DNA from 2 places in the Colwellia sp. BRX8-5 genome. Region 1 is predicted to be linked to the other one. Evidence: riboswitches for the same ligand, from Rfam matches in the RefSeq annotation. Region 1 holds a riboswitch; the other holds the start of a gene.
The links. Region 1 has a riboswitch for cobalamin ahead of H4J62_RS13075 (ABC transporter ATP-binding protein). Riboswitches for the same ligand answer to the same signal wherever they lie in the genome.
Positions count from the first base shown of each region.

Region 2: it holds a riboswitch for cobalamin, as region 1 does, so the genes downstream of both, cobO (cob(I)yrinic acid a,c-diamide adenosyltransferase) here and H4J62_RS13075 (ABC transporter ATP-binding protein) in region 1, are expected to answer to the same signal.

Region 1 covers NZ_JACGVR010000019.1:23,826-32,023, reverse strand. Annotated here, with positions in the region: gene H4J62_RS13090 (TonB-dependent receptor) at 1-2,097, shown strand, start outside; gene H4J62_RS13085 (hypothetical protein) at 2,203-2,442, opposite strand; gene H4J62_RS13080 (histidine phosphatase family protein) at 2,514-3,125, shown strand; cobalamin riboswitch at 3,198-3,347, shown strand; gene H4J62_RS13075 (ABC transporter ATP-binding protein) at 3,493-4,356, shown strand; gene H4J62_RS13070 (iron ABC transporter permease) at 4,349-5,368, shown strand; gene cobT (nicotinate-nucleotide--dimethylbenzimidazole phosphoribosyltransferase) at 5,380-6,462, shown strand; gene H4J62_RS13060 (adenosylcobinamide-GDP ribazoletransferase) at 6,463-7,299, shown strand; gene cobU (bifunctional adenosylcobinamide kinase/adenosylcobinamide-phosphate guanylyltransferase) at 7,296-7,898, shown strand; gene H4J62_RS13050 (cobyric acid synthase) at 7,898-8,198, shown strand, end outside.
Region 2 covers NZ_JACGVR010000011.1:344-8,541, forward strand. Annotated here, with positions in the region: gene H4J62_RS09310 (universal stress protein) at 1-364, opposite strand, end outside; gene H4J62_RS09315 (MBL fold metallo-hydrolase RNA specificity domain-containing protein) at 381-1,769, opposite strand; gene H4J62_RS09320 (c-type cytochrome) at 1,787-2,242, opposite strand; gene cobO (cob(I)yrinic acid a,c-diamide adenosyltransferase) at 3,227-3,832, opposite strand; cobalamin riboswitch at 3,955-4,099, opposite strand; gene H4J62_RS09330 (M13 family metallopeptidase) at 4,251-6,323, opposite strand; gene H4J62_RS09335 (lipoprotein-releasing ABC transporter permease subunit) at 6,654-7,892, shown strand; gene lolD (lipoprotein-releasing ABC transporter ATP-binding protein LolD) at 7,885-8,198, shown strand, end outside.

The sequences.
Region 1 (8,198 bases):
GGCCAAGATGATGAAAGCAATACCTTTGGCAAACAAACAAGTGAGACAATGAAAGACGACTCACCAATGTACTTGTTAAAGCTTGATTGGAATATCTCAGACGACCATTTATTAGAGATGACTTACATCGATAATGAAGAAACACAAGAATTTACCTCATACAGTAACCCTGAAGGTATGTATTACACTGGGACTCATGGTGAAGCTGCTGACCCTTATGAGATCACCAAAGGTGGCGATGTTACTATCGTTAACTATACCGGATTTTTAACTGATGATTTCTCAGTAAGTGTTCTTTGGGGCAACATGACCAATGAACTAGAAACGCGTAACCCTGATATCGGCCCTGGCGCTGAATGTGAGTTAGTATTCGATCGCCGTGAAACACCTTCAAGTTCACAAAGCATTGGTTGTTGGGGTATTGCTCAAGGCCAAAGTACTGTGCCTGAAGCTGGGATCGCTTCTGATACTGATGAACGCGACTCTTTACGTTTAGGCGCAGAATGGATTCTAGGTGAACATACACTTCGTGTCGGTTATGACCAAGAGAAATTTACCTCGACTAAACGAGGCACTACCTTTACAGGTGGCGAATACTGGCGCTGGCATGTAGCTCAAGATGTTGACGGAGCAGGCGGACAAAGCGTCAATGGTGCATTTGTAACAGCAGGTGAAGAATATATTCGCCATAGAGAAAGTAATACGGGTTCTGCTTCTTATGAAGTTGAAAACACAGCATTTTATATAGAAGACACTTGGCAAGTTACTGATGAGTGGATGGTGTACTTAGGTTTACGTTCTGAAGGCTTTGAAAACCGCAACGGTGATGGCGATTCATTTGTTAAATCTGACAGTGAATTGGCGCCGCGTTTGGGCTTCTCTTGGGATATGGATGGCGATGGTAACAAAAAACTTTTCGGTACTGCCGGACGTTACTTTATGCCAATCGCGGCTAATACAAATATTCGTGCTGCAGGCACTGAATGGAGCTATGAAGAGTACTTTTATGTAGACAGTGCTGATGAAAATCCAATCACTGCTGCTCCTGATAAAGTGGGCGACGCTATTGGTACAAGAAACTCTAACGGTGATGATAAAGCGCCTGATTCAAGAACCGTAGCGGCAACAAACTTAAAACCTATGCATCAAGATGAATTTATTCTTGGCTATCAACAGCAGGTTGATGACTGGATTTTAGGTGCCAAGGCTATTTACCGTGAAGTTAAAGATGGCATGGATGATTACTGTTCTCATCAGCCATTTATCGATTATGCAACAGACAATGGTTATAATGATTTCGATTATAAATCAATGGCTGGCTGTATGATGATGAACCCAGGTAATGATTTTTCTATTGCGCTGGATCTTAACAATGACGGTAATTACGACGTAGAAAGTGTTCCTGAAGAATACTTTGGCCTAGAAAAATACAAACGTACTTATAAAGCTTTAGAATTCACTTTCGAGAAGCCTTTTGCTGACGGTTGGTTCTTGCAGGGCTCTTATACTTTAGCTAAAAGTGAAGGTAACTCAGAAGGTTATGTTAACTCGACTCTAGAGCAAGAGGATGCAGGTTTAACACAAGACATTGATAATGCATTATTTCAGCATGGTGCCTATGGTGCTTTACCCAATGATCGTCGTCACACCTTTAAAGCTTTTGGTGCATACCAAGTTAATGATGAGATTTCAGTATCTGCTAATTTCAGTTTACAATCTGGTCGTCCAAGAAACTGTGTTGGTTTTATTCCGCTTGACGAACTTAGAGATGAGTTAGGTGTTGATGCTGGCGGTTTAGCTAATTACGGTGCTTCATCGTTTTACTGTGGTGGTGTCTTAGGTAATCGTGGCGATCAAGGCCGTACTCCATGGGTTAAAAATGTTGACCTAGGTTTAACATATAAGCCGGAATATGTTGATGGCTTAACCGTGAAAGTCAATGTTAGAAATGCCTTTAACTTTCAAGAAGTCACTGAATACAATGAAACAGGTGACGTAGGCTCGGCTTCATCGAGACTGCCTAACCCTAACTATACGACACCGGTAAACTACCAAGCTCCACGTAGAATTACACTGACTGCTCGTTATAGTTTCTAATTAAATAGTAAAGTTAAACATATTTAAATTAGCCAAGCCGTTCAGGTAAACTGAGCGGCTTTTTTATAGATGAATTTAGGCACTTCTTGCTATTACATTAAAGTATTAAGGGGGAGGACCACCTGGACCACCTTGGTTTCCACCAGTATCACAAGATCCAAACGAATTAGCAGGTATTTCAGCTTTAAATCTAGGCCTCATCATGAAAGGAAAGGAAGAGGTTAAAACGTGCGCTTCTTCGGTTAACGAGAGGCTAAATGGCAAGATAGTTAAGTGCTCACTTTCGCTAAAGTGAACAACATTGACTCCTGTGCTGTTGTTTATAAGTGCACAGCTATTTGTCATAGTACTTACGCAATGTTGAATTTAAGGTTACGCTATGCTTTTTTACACTATATATATTAAGAGGTAATGCTTTGCTACAGCGGACTTTATATTTATTACGCCATGGTGAAATTGCTACACCGGGTATTTTAGCCGGTAAAACAGATGTCGCACTTTCTGAAAATGGCTTGCAACAGCTGTGGGACGTTAGCCAAAAATTACCAGAGATATCCTTTTGTATCAGTTCACCTTTGCAACGTTGTCAGGTGTTTGCCAAAGCATACTCATTAAAATACAGCATTAATCTCCAATTAAGCGATAACCTTAAAGAAATGAATTTTGGTGATTGGGATGGACAAACCTATCAAGCCTTGTGGCAGATAAAAGCCAGTGCTCTGCAGCCTTCACTGGGTGATTTTTGGCAAAACCCTTGGCAGCATACTGTGCCTAATGGTGAAGCTATGGCTGATTTTGTTAAGCGTGTCGATACTTGGTGGCAAGAATGGCTCGCAGACGCACCCGAAGGAAATACCTTGGTGGTTGCGCATGGTGGTGTTATCAAACACTTAATTGCGCGTGTACTTAATTTGCCTATGCCGGGCACGGTTCACATGAGTCATATTGATATTCCTTATGCAGGGCTAGTTAAAGTTAATATTTATACTGATGATAGTGGCGTTGATTGGCCAAAAATAGTGTGGTGATAAGTTACCTCGATAAGTCAATGAATTCGGTGTTATTGGCAATTAAACCTTGCTATTTTTAGTGAGCAGACGATAATCTCCAAACAAAATTATATAACTCATTTTTAATGTGGGAATGTGGTGAAAAACCGCAACTGTACCCGCAACTGTAAAAGCCTTTTAGTGGTAGTTAATAACCATAAAGCTTAAGTCAGGATACCCATTAATTTAGAGTCATTTGCCTATCAAAATGACAGGCAAAACCAACAAAGTCGAGCGGGTTTACTCGAACATTGTATTGTCGACTCTTGAGTTTTTCATATACTAAGAGATTGATTGTGCTCTGTTTGATGCTCCTTAAGTGTCAATAGTATGTGAGTAGCAATTTTTGAATAGTAGCCAGGATCAATCCTCATCAATAAATACCGCTAATACCGCATTGCTTTCAGTGCAGCATCTTTCTTGGCATGCCGACAGCCAACTTATTTTAGATGATATTTCTTTCACCATTAAAAAAGGCAGTTTTACTGGTATTTTAGGGCCTAATGGTGCCGGAAAGTCTAGCTTACTTCGCTGCTTATATCGTTACGTAAAACCTGATTCTGGTTTGGTGCAATTTAATCAAAAAGATATTTGGCAAAAGTATGACGCCTATCAATATGCGCAAGATATCGCTGTAGTTTTACAAGAAACACCCACCCATTTTAACTTAACTGTTCATGACGTTGTTGCGCTGGGTTTACTGCCACACAAAGGTCTATTTACCCGTGAACAAGCCAGCGACCGACTTAAGATAGACCGTGCTATTAAGCAAGTTGGCTTAGTGGATAAAAACTTACAAAATTTTGAACATTTATCCGGTGGAGAAAAACAACGCGCACTTATAGCTCGTGCTATCGTGCAAACGCCCAGCTTACTTATTATGGACGAGCCAACCAGTCATCTTGATGTTCGCTACCAAATTCAGGTTATTGAATTAGCTAAATCGCTAGGCATCACGGTTATTGCGTCTTTTCATGATTTAAACCTTGCCAGTGCGATGTGCGATCAACTGCTGGTGTTAGATAAAGGTAAACTGGTTGAGCAAGGGTCACCACAAGCGGTGATCACCTCTGAAATGTTATCAAATGTATTTGGTGTCTGCGCGCAAGTCTCTCTTCATCCACAACATAAGGTTCCTCATATTTCTTATTTCTATGGCTACGATACTCAAGAAAAAACGGCAGAAAGTAGAGCGTTACCTCATGTTTAAGGTCAATCATTCGTGGATTATTTTTCTGACCTTAGCTTTTGGTGTTATCAGCTTTATTGCGTCGTTATCTTTAGGTGCTGCAGATATTAGTTTTAGCGATGTTACTTCGAGTCTACTGGCTAGTTTATCCACAGATAAAGACGCGAGCGAGGTGATTTTTTATGAGCGTATTATTTGGGAATTACGTATGCCGCGCGCTATTTTAGCTTTTTTAGCGGGTTGTGGCTTAGCGGTTTCTGGGCTGATTTTACAAACGGTAACGCGAAATCCATTAGCCGACCCTTATCTTTTTGGTATTTCTTCAGGGGCTTCTTTAGGAGTCGTTATATCTATTGTTTTATTGGGCAGCACTATTTCTGTTGTAACACCTGTCGCGGCTTTTGCGGGCAGTTTAGTGGCGATGCTAATGTTGCTAATGATCTCTGGTCGTCGGCAAAGTCAACAAGTTGAATCTATGCTATTGGCTGGCGTAGCGTTATCGTTTTTGTTCAGCTCGTTTACTAGCTTGTTACTTTATCATACCGATCCACAAGCGGTTACGGCGATATTATTTTGGACTATGGGCAGTTTTTCGCGTGCGCAATGGTCTATTTTATGGTTTCCCGCGGTCGTTATTATTAGCTGTGTCATTATGATGTTAGCGTATCGACGCCAACTGAATGCAATGTTGCTAGGCGATGAAAGTGCTACAACCTTAGGTATTAATGTTAACCGCTTTCGCTTAGTGATGTTGGTACTGAGTTCACTGATCACCGCAACGTTAGTCTCTTTGTGTGGTGGTATAGGCTTTGTTGGCTTGATGATACCCCATATTGTACGATTTTTTGTTTCTCAAGGTACTGTTTTTGGCATTATGTTAACGGCTTTAGTCGGTGGTATTTTTATGATTTGGGTGGATGTATTATCGAGAGTTGTACTAGAAAACCAAGAGCTACCCGTAGGTGTTATCACTTCTGCTTTGGGGAGCTTATTCTTTTTATCCTTGTTGTACTTTCGCAAAAATAAAGCTTAAAGGAGCTATTGATGAACTTTGCTATTAAAAAAGTAACTGATGTGTTTAATCAACAGATCCAGTCGACTATCGATGGAAAAACTAAACCACTCGGCGCATTAGGCCAACTAGAAGATACCGCTAAAATTATTGCCGCTGTGCAGTTATCAATAGTAAATACTGACCAACAATCATTGAGTATTAAACATCCTAGTTTATTTATATTTGCCGGTGATCACGGTGTCGCAGCGCAAGGTGTTTCTATTGCACCTAGTGAAGTGACCTCACAAATGGTCGCTAATTTTGCCAGCGGTGGCGCGGCGATCAATGTCTTTTGTAAGCAGCTTGGTTGGCAGTTAAGTGTGGTAGATGCGGGTATTTTATCGCCAATCGATAATTGTTCAGGCGTTATCAATCAACGTATAGGCAATATCACCGCACCATTAAATATCGCCCCAGCGATGAGTCTAGCGCAAGTTGAACTCGGTTTTGAAAAAGCGACTGCTTTGGTCAAATCAGTTCATGAAAAAGGCTGTAACTTAATCGCTTTTGGTGAAATGGGAATTGGTAACACCACTTCTGCCGCAGCTATTATGGCCGCTGTTATGGGTATTCCAGCCAGTGAATGTGTTGGACGAGGTACTGGCGTTAGTGATGAAATAGTAAAAATCAAACAACAGGTCATTGAGCAAGCATTAGTGCTTCATCAAGGAAGTCTCAACAGCCCTAAAGAAATTTTAGCGTCTTTAGGTGGTTTTGAAATCGTACAAATTACCGCAGCTATGTTAGCGGCGGCCGAACAAGAAATGCTTGTTGTTGTTGACGGTTTTATTTGTACTGCCGCCGCTATGCTCGCTATCAGTATTAATAAAAATGTTAAAGATTATATGATTTTTGCCCATTGCTCGGGTGAGCAAGGTCATCAAAAAATGCTTAGCCATTTGCAGGTTAAGCCGCTATTAAATTTAGGTTTACGCTTAGGGGAAGGCACAGGCGCTGCATTAGCACTGCCATTAATTCAGGCGGCTGTGGCTTTTTATAATGATATGGCAAGCTTTACTCAGGCGCAAGTGACCGATGTTACTGGTGCTAACACTAACAAAGCTGAAGATTAAATGACTAAGCAATCACGCTGGCAACAATGCCAACAACAATACTATTTGTTGTTACTTGCTTTAAGTTTTTTTACTCGTATACCGGTGCGTTTACCTGAGGTGGTAAAACCTGAAATGCTTCATCAAGCGAGCCGATATTTTGCCTTAATTGGTTTGTTTATTGGTGTGATCACCGCCTCTATTTTAGTGTTGTTGGCGAGCTTTTTACCCATTTCTTTAGCGATACTTATTTCTATGGCGGCGAGCTTATTGCTTACCGGCGCTTTTCACGAAGATGGTTGGGCTGATGTTTGGGATGGCTTTGGTGGTGGTTGGACCGTTGAACAAAAGCTAAACATTATGAAAGATAGCCGTTTAGGGACTTATGGCGCAGCCAGCTTATTTTTCATTTTAATGATCAAATATCAGAGTTTAGTGTTATTAAGTAGCCATAGCAGCAATCCTTTATTAGCACTTTTTGTGGCATTGATTATAGCGCATACCTTAAGCCGAGCCGTCAGTACCAGTTTAATCTTTAGCATGGCTTATGTCAGCGAAGATGCACAATCAAAAGTTAAACCTTTAGCGCAGCATTTATCTCTAAAAGGCTTGTTAATCTTATTAATTACCGCAGCGGTGGTGATGTTTAGCTTATTACCAGCCGTGCATTGTTTAGTACTAATAGCGGGCTTATGGCTAATGCGTCTTTTATTAATATTTTGGTTTAATCGTCAATTAGGTGGTTTTACTGGTGATTGTTTAGGAGCTGCGCAACAAATTTTAGAAGTGGCGGTTTATGCTATTTTACTGGTCTTAGCGTCTCCAGCGACAACATTTTTGACGGAGGCAGGCCTATGAAAATTAGTGATGCTAATACACTTCATCTAATTTTAGGCGGAGCACGCTCAGGAAAGTCGAGCCTCGCCGAAAATATTGCCAAACAGGCTGAATCAGCAGGGCTAACGATATGTTATCTCGCTACGGCGCAAGCCCATGATAAGGAAATGAGCGCACGTATTTTACAGCATCAAGGCGAACGTCCTCAACATTGGCAACTGCTTGAATCGCCGTTGTATTTAGCTGAGGCACTTCAACAAGCATTGCAAAGCAGTGATTGTGTGCTGGTTGATTGCTTAACACTTTGGTTAAGTAATTGTTTATGCCATCAAGATAGCGAGTTTTATCGCCAGCAAAAGTCACTGTTTATCGAATTTATAACGCTATTTATTAGCGATACCAACGCCTATCAATCAAAAAAACTTATTTTTGTTAGTAATGAGGTCGGGCATGGCATTGTGCCTATGGGCGAGCTGTCGCGACAATTTGTCGACCAAGCAGGTTGGCTGCATCAAGAACTAGCTACATTAGCCAAGCAAGTCGATTTTGTTATCGCTGGATTACCACTAACATTAAAAAGTGACGCGTTGATAAGTAAAATATCGGAACAACAAAATTAATGAAAACATTAATGGTGCAGGGCACCACCTCTGACGCTGGAAAGAGTACCTTGGTTGCTGGTTTATGCCGAGTATTTGTAAATTTAGGTTATAAAGTAGCACCGTTTAAGCCACAAAATATGGCTTTAAATAGTGCTGTTACTAGTGATGGTGGTGAAATTGGTCGGGCGCAAGCACTACAAGCAGTGGCCGCAAAGATTGCACCACGTGTTGATTTTAATCCGATATTACTTAAGCCTAATAGCGATACGGGGGCACAAGTGATTGTTCATGGTCGAGCCATATCAAATATGGAGGCGA
Region 2 (8,198 bases), on a different contig from region 1:
GTACACCATGACTTCCGGTGATAATTAAATCAACGTTTTCTTTCTCTGCAAAAGCAAAGACTTCGCCACTAATATGTCCTATTGGTATATGCAAATCTTGCTCTAGAATATTGAACCTTTTAGCCAAAGGCTGAAGTATCTCTTTGGCACGCTCTGCTAGTGCTCTAGTAGTTCCTATACTATCTATGGGGTCCAAACCCTGCATAGTACCGTATACACCAGCATAGTAAGCGTTTGGTATAGGCTCAACTACATGAATAACACTCAGTTTTGCCTGAGTGAGTTCTTGTAGTTGCGTGACTTTATCTTCGATATAACTCTTCGTCTCATTAAGTTCTGCGGCAAATAAAATATGCTTATACATTAATTTCTCCTTTATTTTAAATAATAATATTTTGCTTATAGCTTGCTTGCGTAACATCAACTTGATATTGATGTTTTAATTTTTGCGCAAGTATATCCATGGCTTCTACTTCCCCATGTACGAGAACTACAGGTGGTTTGTTTTCGAAGCCTTGATACCACTCAAGTAAGCCTTGTTGGTCAGCATGTGCAGAGAATCCGCCAACGGTGTGAATATTTGCTTTAACTTGTACCTTTTCTCCCCACAACTTTATGTGTTCACAGCCATCAACAAGCGATCGACCTAATGTTCCTCTAGCTTGAAAGCCAACAATAAGCACATGAGCATTCTCACGCCAAATATTATGTTTGAAATGGTGTTTAATTCGCCCCCCTGTACACATGCCGCTACCCGCTATAATAATGGCGCCTGAAGATATTTGATTTATTTTCATCGAATATTCAGTTGTTTCTGACATATGCAAGTTAGGTAAATTAAATATCCCATTATCTTGTAGTTGGACATCAATTGCTTCCTTATCGTAAACTTCGCGGTGCTTGGCATAAACATTAGTAGCTTTTATTCCCATAGGACTATCGAGAAAAATTTGCCAATCGCCTAATTGCCACTCCTCAAAATGTTGCTTAAATTCATAAAGTAACTCTTGTGTTCTGCCAACGGTAAAAGCAGGAATTAATATGTTTCCTTTACTACTTTTAGCATTAGCAATAATATTACCCATTTCTTGCCAAGTATCCTGCCAACTACGATGTAATCTGTCACCATATGTACTTTCCATAATAACCAAGTCAGCATGTTTAATCGTGAACGGATCACGTAAAATAGGGGCGTTTTTATGGCCTAAATCGCCACTAAAGACAATCTTTTTACTAACGCCGTTTTCAGTGAGTGCTAATTCAACAATAGCCGAACCAATAATATGACCCGCATCTCTAAGGGTTAGTTTAACGCCTTGGCATACTTCTAACTCGGCATCATAGGTAAGTCCTTTAAAATACTGACAGGTTGTCTCCGCTTCTGCTCTCGTATAAAGGGGGTCTACTAATGCTAAACCTTTACGCTCACGTTTTTTATTTTCCCAGCGGGCTTCCTTTTCGTGAATATAGCCTGAGTCTAGGAGCATAATTTTACATAAATCTACCGTGGTATTATGAGTATAGATACAACCATGAAAACCTTCTTTTATGAGCATGGGTAATCGACCTGTGTGGTCAAGGTGTGCGTGACTGACGATCACCGCATCTAGCTCACTAACATCAAAAGGGAAGGGGTCGTGATTGTGTTTTTCATGCTCATGAGAGCCCTGAAACATCCCACATTCAATAAGTATATTTTTGTTGTTTACTTGCACCAAATAGCAAGAACCCGTGACTTCACGAGTGGCACCGAAAAATTTAATATTCATTTTAGCTCCCATAAGGATTAGTGTGGGTAATACGGATATCTGGTTTGTTGATAAGGTTTTAATGTGTAATTTGGCTGTAAAAAGGACACCAAATCAATAAGCTCGGTCACGGTCATAACATCGTTAAAGACCTTCATCTTTGATTTTCCTTCAGGTGTTCTTAGCTTAGGCGAATGCGGGTTGGAGAATTTATGAGATGGATTAATTATTGAAGTAACTAATTCAGCGTAAGTTATGATTTTAGTTTTCTCACCCCCAAGGGAAACAGAGATATCTTGTTGTTTTACAATACTGGAGTCCTCAACACCTTTTAGTGTGTGGCACGCTAAACATTGGTACTTTAAGAAAACTGTTTTACCTGTTTCAATATTACCTTTAGGCAGGCTAAATCCTCGTGGGGAATCAACCCCTTTATCACAACTGAATAGCGTTAATGACAAAACGATAAGTAAAGTGAATAGAATGTATTTCATTGTTATTCCTTAATTACTTTTTTAAGTTGAATTAATTAAAGCGCTGATCAAAACCATGAGTAAAGTCACACTAGTATTAGAATTTTTTCTTGCTTATTGATATCTACAAATTGTATAGATAAGCATTTTTCTGGTGATATCAAAGACTCTTCTGGGATAGCAGTACAAGTTAAAAAGCAGATGATTCCAAAAAAATTACACATAGCGCTTTCCACTATTAGGTTGATTTTTAGTCTAGTTGTTCTTACTTGAGGATTCTATTTTTTCTTGGAAGGACGTTGATATAGATCAATGATGTAGACGTTAATGAAAAACTAACAGCTTATGAATAAAGTAGGTAAATAACTTTGTCTATCCGATAACACTGAATAAATCATTCAGTGCGCAGCGCTTTTATGGGGGCTAATTTAGCGGCACTTTTTGCCGGGTGAATGCCAGCTAACAAACCAATAAGTGCAGAAAAGCTTAACGAACCTTTAATACATAAATATTAAGGTCAACTGATAGCGCAGGCTGTGTGAAAACTATTTTGAACTTGCGTAATTTGAAAATATCAACGACAAAAGGCTCTGTAGATTTAAATCTGTAGTAAGTTTGGTGTCAAACTACCTTTGAATTTACATAGCGTTGCATAAAAATTGTAAGCTGAGTGTTTTCACACAGCCTGAGCGAACAGTCTACCTAAAGAAAAACCAAAAGCTAACTTCTGCAATACTTATCAAAGTAAGCTTTAATTATTAGATGATGAACGACCGCTGTGGTGGCTAAGCGGACTACTTATTAAAATTAAGATAGGTCGTCTTTGTAGTAAAAGTGATCTGAAGAGATCAATATCAGACATTATGCGTGTAACACATGAAAGCTCGATTTTAGGTTGTCATTTCGCCATGCTGATACTGAAATGAATTCAGCATGACGGAGTTGGTATCAACATGACGTAGTTGTTATCAACATGACGTAGTTGGTATCAACATGGCTGAGTTATTACCAATCAATACCTTTTTGTGCTTTTATATTATTATCAAAAGCATGTTTAATCGATTGCACTTCACTAACCGTATCAGCTAATTCTAAGAGTGAACGATGTGCGCCACGGCCTGTGGCTATTACATGTTGCATCGGCGGGCGATTAGCGATGGCGTCTAGTACTTCATCAAGATCAAGGTATTTAAACGACAGCATGTAAGTCAGTTCATCAAGTAGCACAACATCAATGGTTTCGTCAGCTAATAGTTTCTTTGCTTCTTTCCAAACAAGTTGAGCAGCCGCAATATCGGTTGACTTATCTTGTGTATTCCAAGTAAACCCTGTTGCCATCACGTGAAAAGGTACGCCGAGCTTTTCTAGGACATTTCTTTCGCCACAAGCCCAAGTGCCTTTTATAAACTGAATGGCTGCTGCGTTTAGACCGTGTCCTACTGCGCGAGTTAGCGTGCCAAATCCTGATGTTGACTTACCCTTACCGTTACCTGTAATTACAATTAATATACCGCGTTCATCAGTGGCAGCATCAACTCTTGCATCAACTTTATCTTTTACTTTTTGCATGCGTGCTTGGTGTTTTTCACTTTTTTGTGTTTCGTCAACCATGAGTATTCCTATGGGTAATTATAGTTTTTTTAAAGAGGAGAAAAGGCAAGGCTAACGTTAAGGGGGTCCCTTAAAAAATAGCAATTTACCGTGTATTCCCGCACGATTTTATTGATGTTAATGGTGGTGATTTTATTGTGGATAGGTATGCTGACTCATTGGCAACTCTTAAGTCACTACAATTTACAGTTGCGGGAACAGTCAAGGTTTCTCACCTTATTCCCTAAACACGTTTACGTTGCGTTAGTTTACGAGATTTTTAATTATTTACAATATCTAGCGGCATTAAACATCATTGATTTTATGTTTTTGATAAATAGAATCTAAGGCAAGGAATTTTCAGTAATAAAAATGCCAACAATAGTTGTTGGCATTTTAGTGTTTTCTAATAATAACGTTATTTAACTAAGCCATTGGCTTACCAAATTTTTACACGTTTCTCAGGGGCGATATACATAGCATCACCTTCTTTAACGTTAAACGCTTTGTAGAATTCAGGCATGTTAGATAAAGAGCCTAATGCACGGAACTCACCAGGTGAATGAGGGTCAGTTGCTACTTGATTACGTAATGATTTCTCAACCTTTTTTCCACGCCATACTTGAGCAAAGCCCATGAAGAAACGTTGATCGCCAGTTAGTCCGTCAATTACCGGTGCTTCTTTACCATTTAATGAAGCAATATAAGCTTTATACGCGATAGTTACCCCTGATAAATCACCAATATTCTCGCCCAGTGTTAAAGAACCGTTTACATTTAAGTCTTCAAATACTGAATAGCCATCGTATTGTTTTACCAAGTCATCGGTGCGAACTTTAAAGGCCGCTAAATCTGCTTCAGTCCACCAGTTACGCATGTTACCGTCGCCATCATACTTACTCCCTTGGTCGTCAAATCCGTGACCCATTTCATGACCGATAACCGCGCCAATACCGCCATAGTTAACCGCATCGTCAGCAGCTAAGTTGAAAAATGGTGGCTGTAATATGGCTGCAGGGAAAACAATTTCATTCTTAGTTGGATTGTAATAAGCATTAACAGTTTGCGGCGTCATGCCCCATTCTTGCTTATCAATTGGACCACCTAACTTAGCGACTTCTTTTTGATGAGAAACACTACCAGAACGCATTTTATTGCCAACTAAGTCATCACCTTTAATAACAAGTGCGGAGTAATCTTCCCACTTATTTGGGTAACCAATTTTAGGATCAAAGCTTGCTAGTTTTACATGGGCAGCTTTTTTAGTTGAATCAGACATCCACTCTAGTTCATCAATACTTGCACCATATGCTCCGCGTAAGTTTTCAACAAGTTGTGTCATACGGGTTTTAGCTTCAGGCTTAAAGTGACGGCTCACATAAACTTTACCAATAACCTCACCTAAATTGCTGTTAACTACGCCAACACCACGCTTCCACATTGGACGTTGTTCTTTTTGTCCTCTTAACTGCTGAGAATAAAAGTCAAAATTTTCATTATCTAAATCAGCGGTTAAAGAACCAGCAAAGTTACTTAAGGTATGGAAAGTTAAGTAAGTTTGCCAATCAGCTAATGAGGTTGCTGCAAATATTTCGCCAAAACCTTTAACAAATGAAGGTTGGTTAATAATGATGTCTTTTTGGGCTGATACGCCTTGAGCAGCAAGGTAAGCATTCCAGTTAAATGCATCAGTAACTGTGTTTAAGTCAGCGACATCGAATTTATTGTAAGTTTTACTGCTGTCACGAGTTTCAACTTTTGTCCAATGAAAACCTGCTAATTTAGTTTCAATTGCCATGACCGTTTTCGCAGCAGCTTTACCGTTCTTCAAACCAGCTAAGTTGAACATATTTTCAATATGAGCAACATAACCTTTACGTAATGCGGCAAAACGTTCGGTTTCATCAAAGTAGTAATCTCTGTCGGGTAAGCCTAAACCTGTTTGCCAAATATGAGTGGCATAGCGAGTTGAGTCTTTACCGTCAACGCTGATATAAAACGCTAATGGGCTACCGACACCATTTTTTTGATTTTTACCAAAAAATGTCGCAAGTTCATTCTTGTCTTTTAAACCATTGATGCTATCAAATAATGGTTGGATAGGAGCCGTACCTGCAGTATTACGTGCATCCATGTTCATATATGAACGGAATAAGTCAGCTACTTTTTGCTCGTCGCTGCCCATTTTTAAATTTTCTGTTGCTGCTAATTCTTCAATGATTACTTTTACATTGTCATCAGCTTCGTCACGTAAGTCATAAAAGGCACCAATTGACGTTTTATCTCCAGGGATTTCATTAGCGTTCAACCAAGCACCGTTTACATAACGATAAAAGTTGTCTTGTGGACGAACGGATAAGTCCATTGTTGCTTTGTCGATACCTGAAGCTAATGCAGTTTTTTGCATGATAGGCATTTCTTGCTTAGTTGTCTCAGTGCTTTCTGGATTGTCGTTGCAAGCGGCAAGCAACAATAACGAAGAACAGACTGCACCTGTTATTATTTTTTTCATGGTAATCTCATTATTATTAAGTAAAGAATATGGTTATAAAATGGTAAACGCATTGATACTAAAGGGTTACAGGGCTTTTTACTAGATTTGGACATGAATTTTTACATAATGTATCAGCAGTGCCGTATTTTATTTTGTACATTAAGCCTGATGATTTTTTTATTTTTTTATTTAACTAATTGAAAATAATCGTAATATTTTTCACTTTGATTTTTATCAATATTAATTATTGGCTTTTTTGCTGCCAAATAAAACATTGACTGTGCTATGCTGTGGCTACTTATAGAGTAATCGTTCTCTTACTGAATAACATAAGATGAAGTTTAATTAATGTTTCAACCCGTCAGTTTTTTCATTGGGCTACGCTATAGTCGTAGCCGTAAAAGTTCTGGATTTGTATCCTTTATCACTTTTTTCTCCATTGTCGGTATCGTCCTGGGTGTCGCATCATTGATCACAGTTGTTTCCGTTATGGACGGTTTAGAAGGTGAACAAAAACGGAGAATATTGGGTCTAGTTCCCCATATTGTCGTCGCCAATCAACCTCAGCAAAACAAAAACAATGCTTTACCTACATGGCAAATCCTACGTGAACAATTATTACTTACGCCTAAAGTTAAAGAAGTTACTCCTTTGTTGGAAAGTGAAGCACTCATACAAGCTAATTCTGGCGCATTACGCGGTGTACTCATTCAAGGAATCATGCCTGAATTCGAGCAGCACAATATTGTTAACAACTCTATGGTATCAGGACATTTAGATAATCTATCGACACAGAGCTTTGCCATTGTTATCGGACAGTCGCTAGCAAGGCAACTTGATGTCGATTTGGGTGATAAAATACGTTTAACACTGCCTAATAAAACCGTCTTTACCCCAATGGGGAGAATTCCGGTGCAACGCACCTTTACCATCGCTGGTATTTTTAGTGTTGGCTCACAAGTTGATGAAGGACTGGTCTATATTCACAGTAAAGATGGCGCAAAACTTCATCGACAAAGAGGTGATGGCGTTGAAAAACTTCGTTTGTATCTTGATGATGCTTTTGCTGCTGATCAAGTGGTCAAACGTTTAAAACAACAATATCCACAGTATGATTTTACGACATGGCGCGATACTCAAGGCGCTTTATTTTCTGCTGTGCGCATGGAGAAAAATATGATGTGGTTGATGTTGAGCTTAATTATTGCCGTTGCCGCGTTTAATATTGTTTCCGCTTTAGTGATGGTTGTTATCGAAAAAAAGGGTGAAATTAGTATTTTACAAACACTTGGGCTAGATCGTCTTGGCGTGGTAAAAATATTTATTACTCAAGGTTTAGTTAATGGTTTTTGGGGCGTCACTATCGGTACTGTGGTTGGCGCCATACTAACCTTAAATTTAAACACTATATTTACCCTTCTCGGTGTTAATTTATTGGGAGCAGGGCAGTCTTTGCCCGTCGAACTATCAGTGAACAATGTGTTTAGTATTGTTTTATCAGCGTTAGCGATGAGTTTTATTGCTACATTATATCCCGCTTATCAGGCTTCTTTAACAGAGCCTGCCGAGGTTTTACGAAATGAGTAAAGGTTTACTTTGTCAGCAATTATCAAAGTCATATTATCAAGGTAGCATTGAAACCAAAGTCTTAGACGGGCTTGATTTGTCAGTAGATGCGGGTGAACTTGTTGCTATAGTGGGCAGCTCTGGTTGTGGTAAAAGTACTTTTTTACATATAGCTGGAGCACTAGATTCTCCGTCTTCAGGGCAGGTCTTTATTAGCGGTGTTGATATCCACCAGTTATCTGACAAGCAACGTGCTAAATTTCGCAATAAACATATTGGTTTTATTTATCAATTCCATCATTTAATGATGGAGTTTTCAGCACAAGA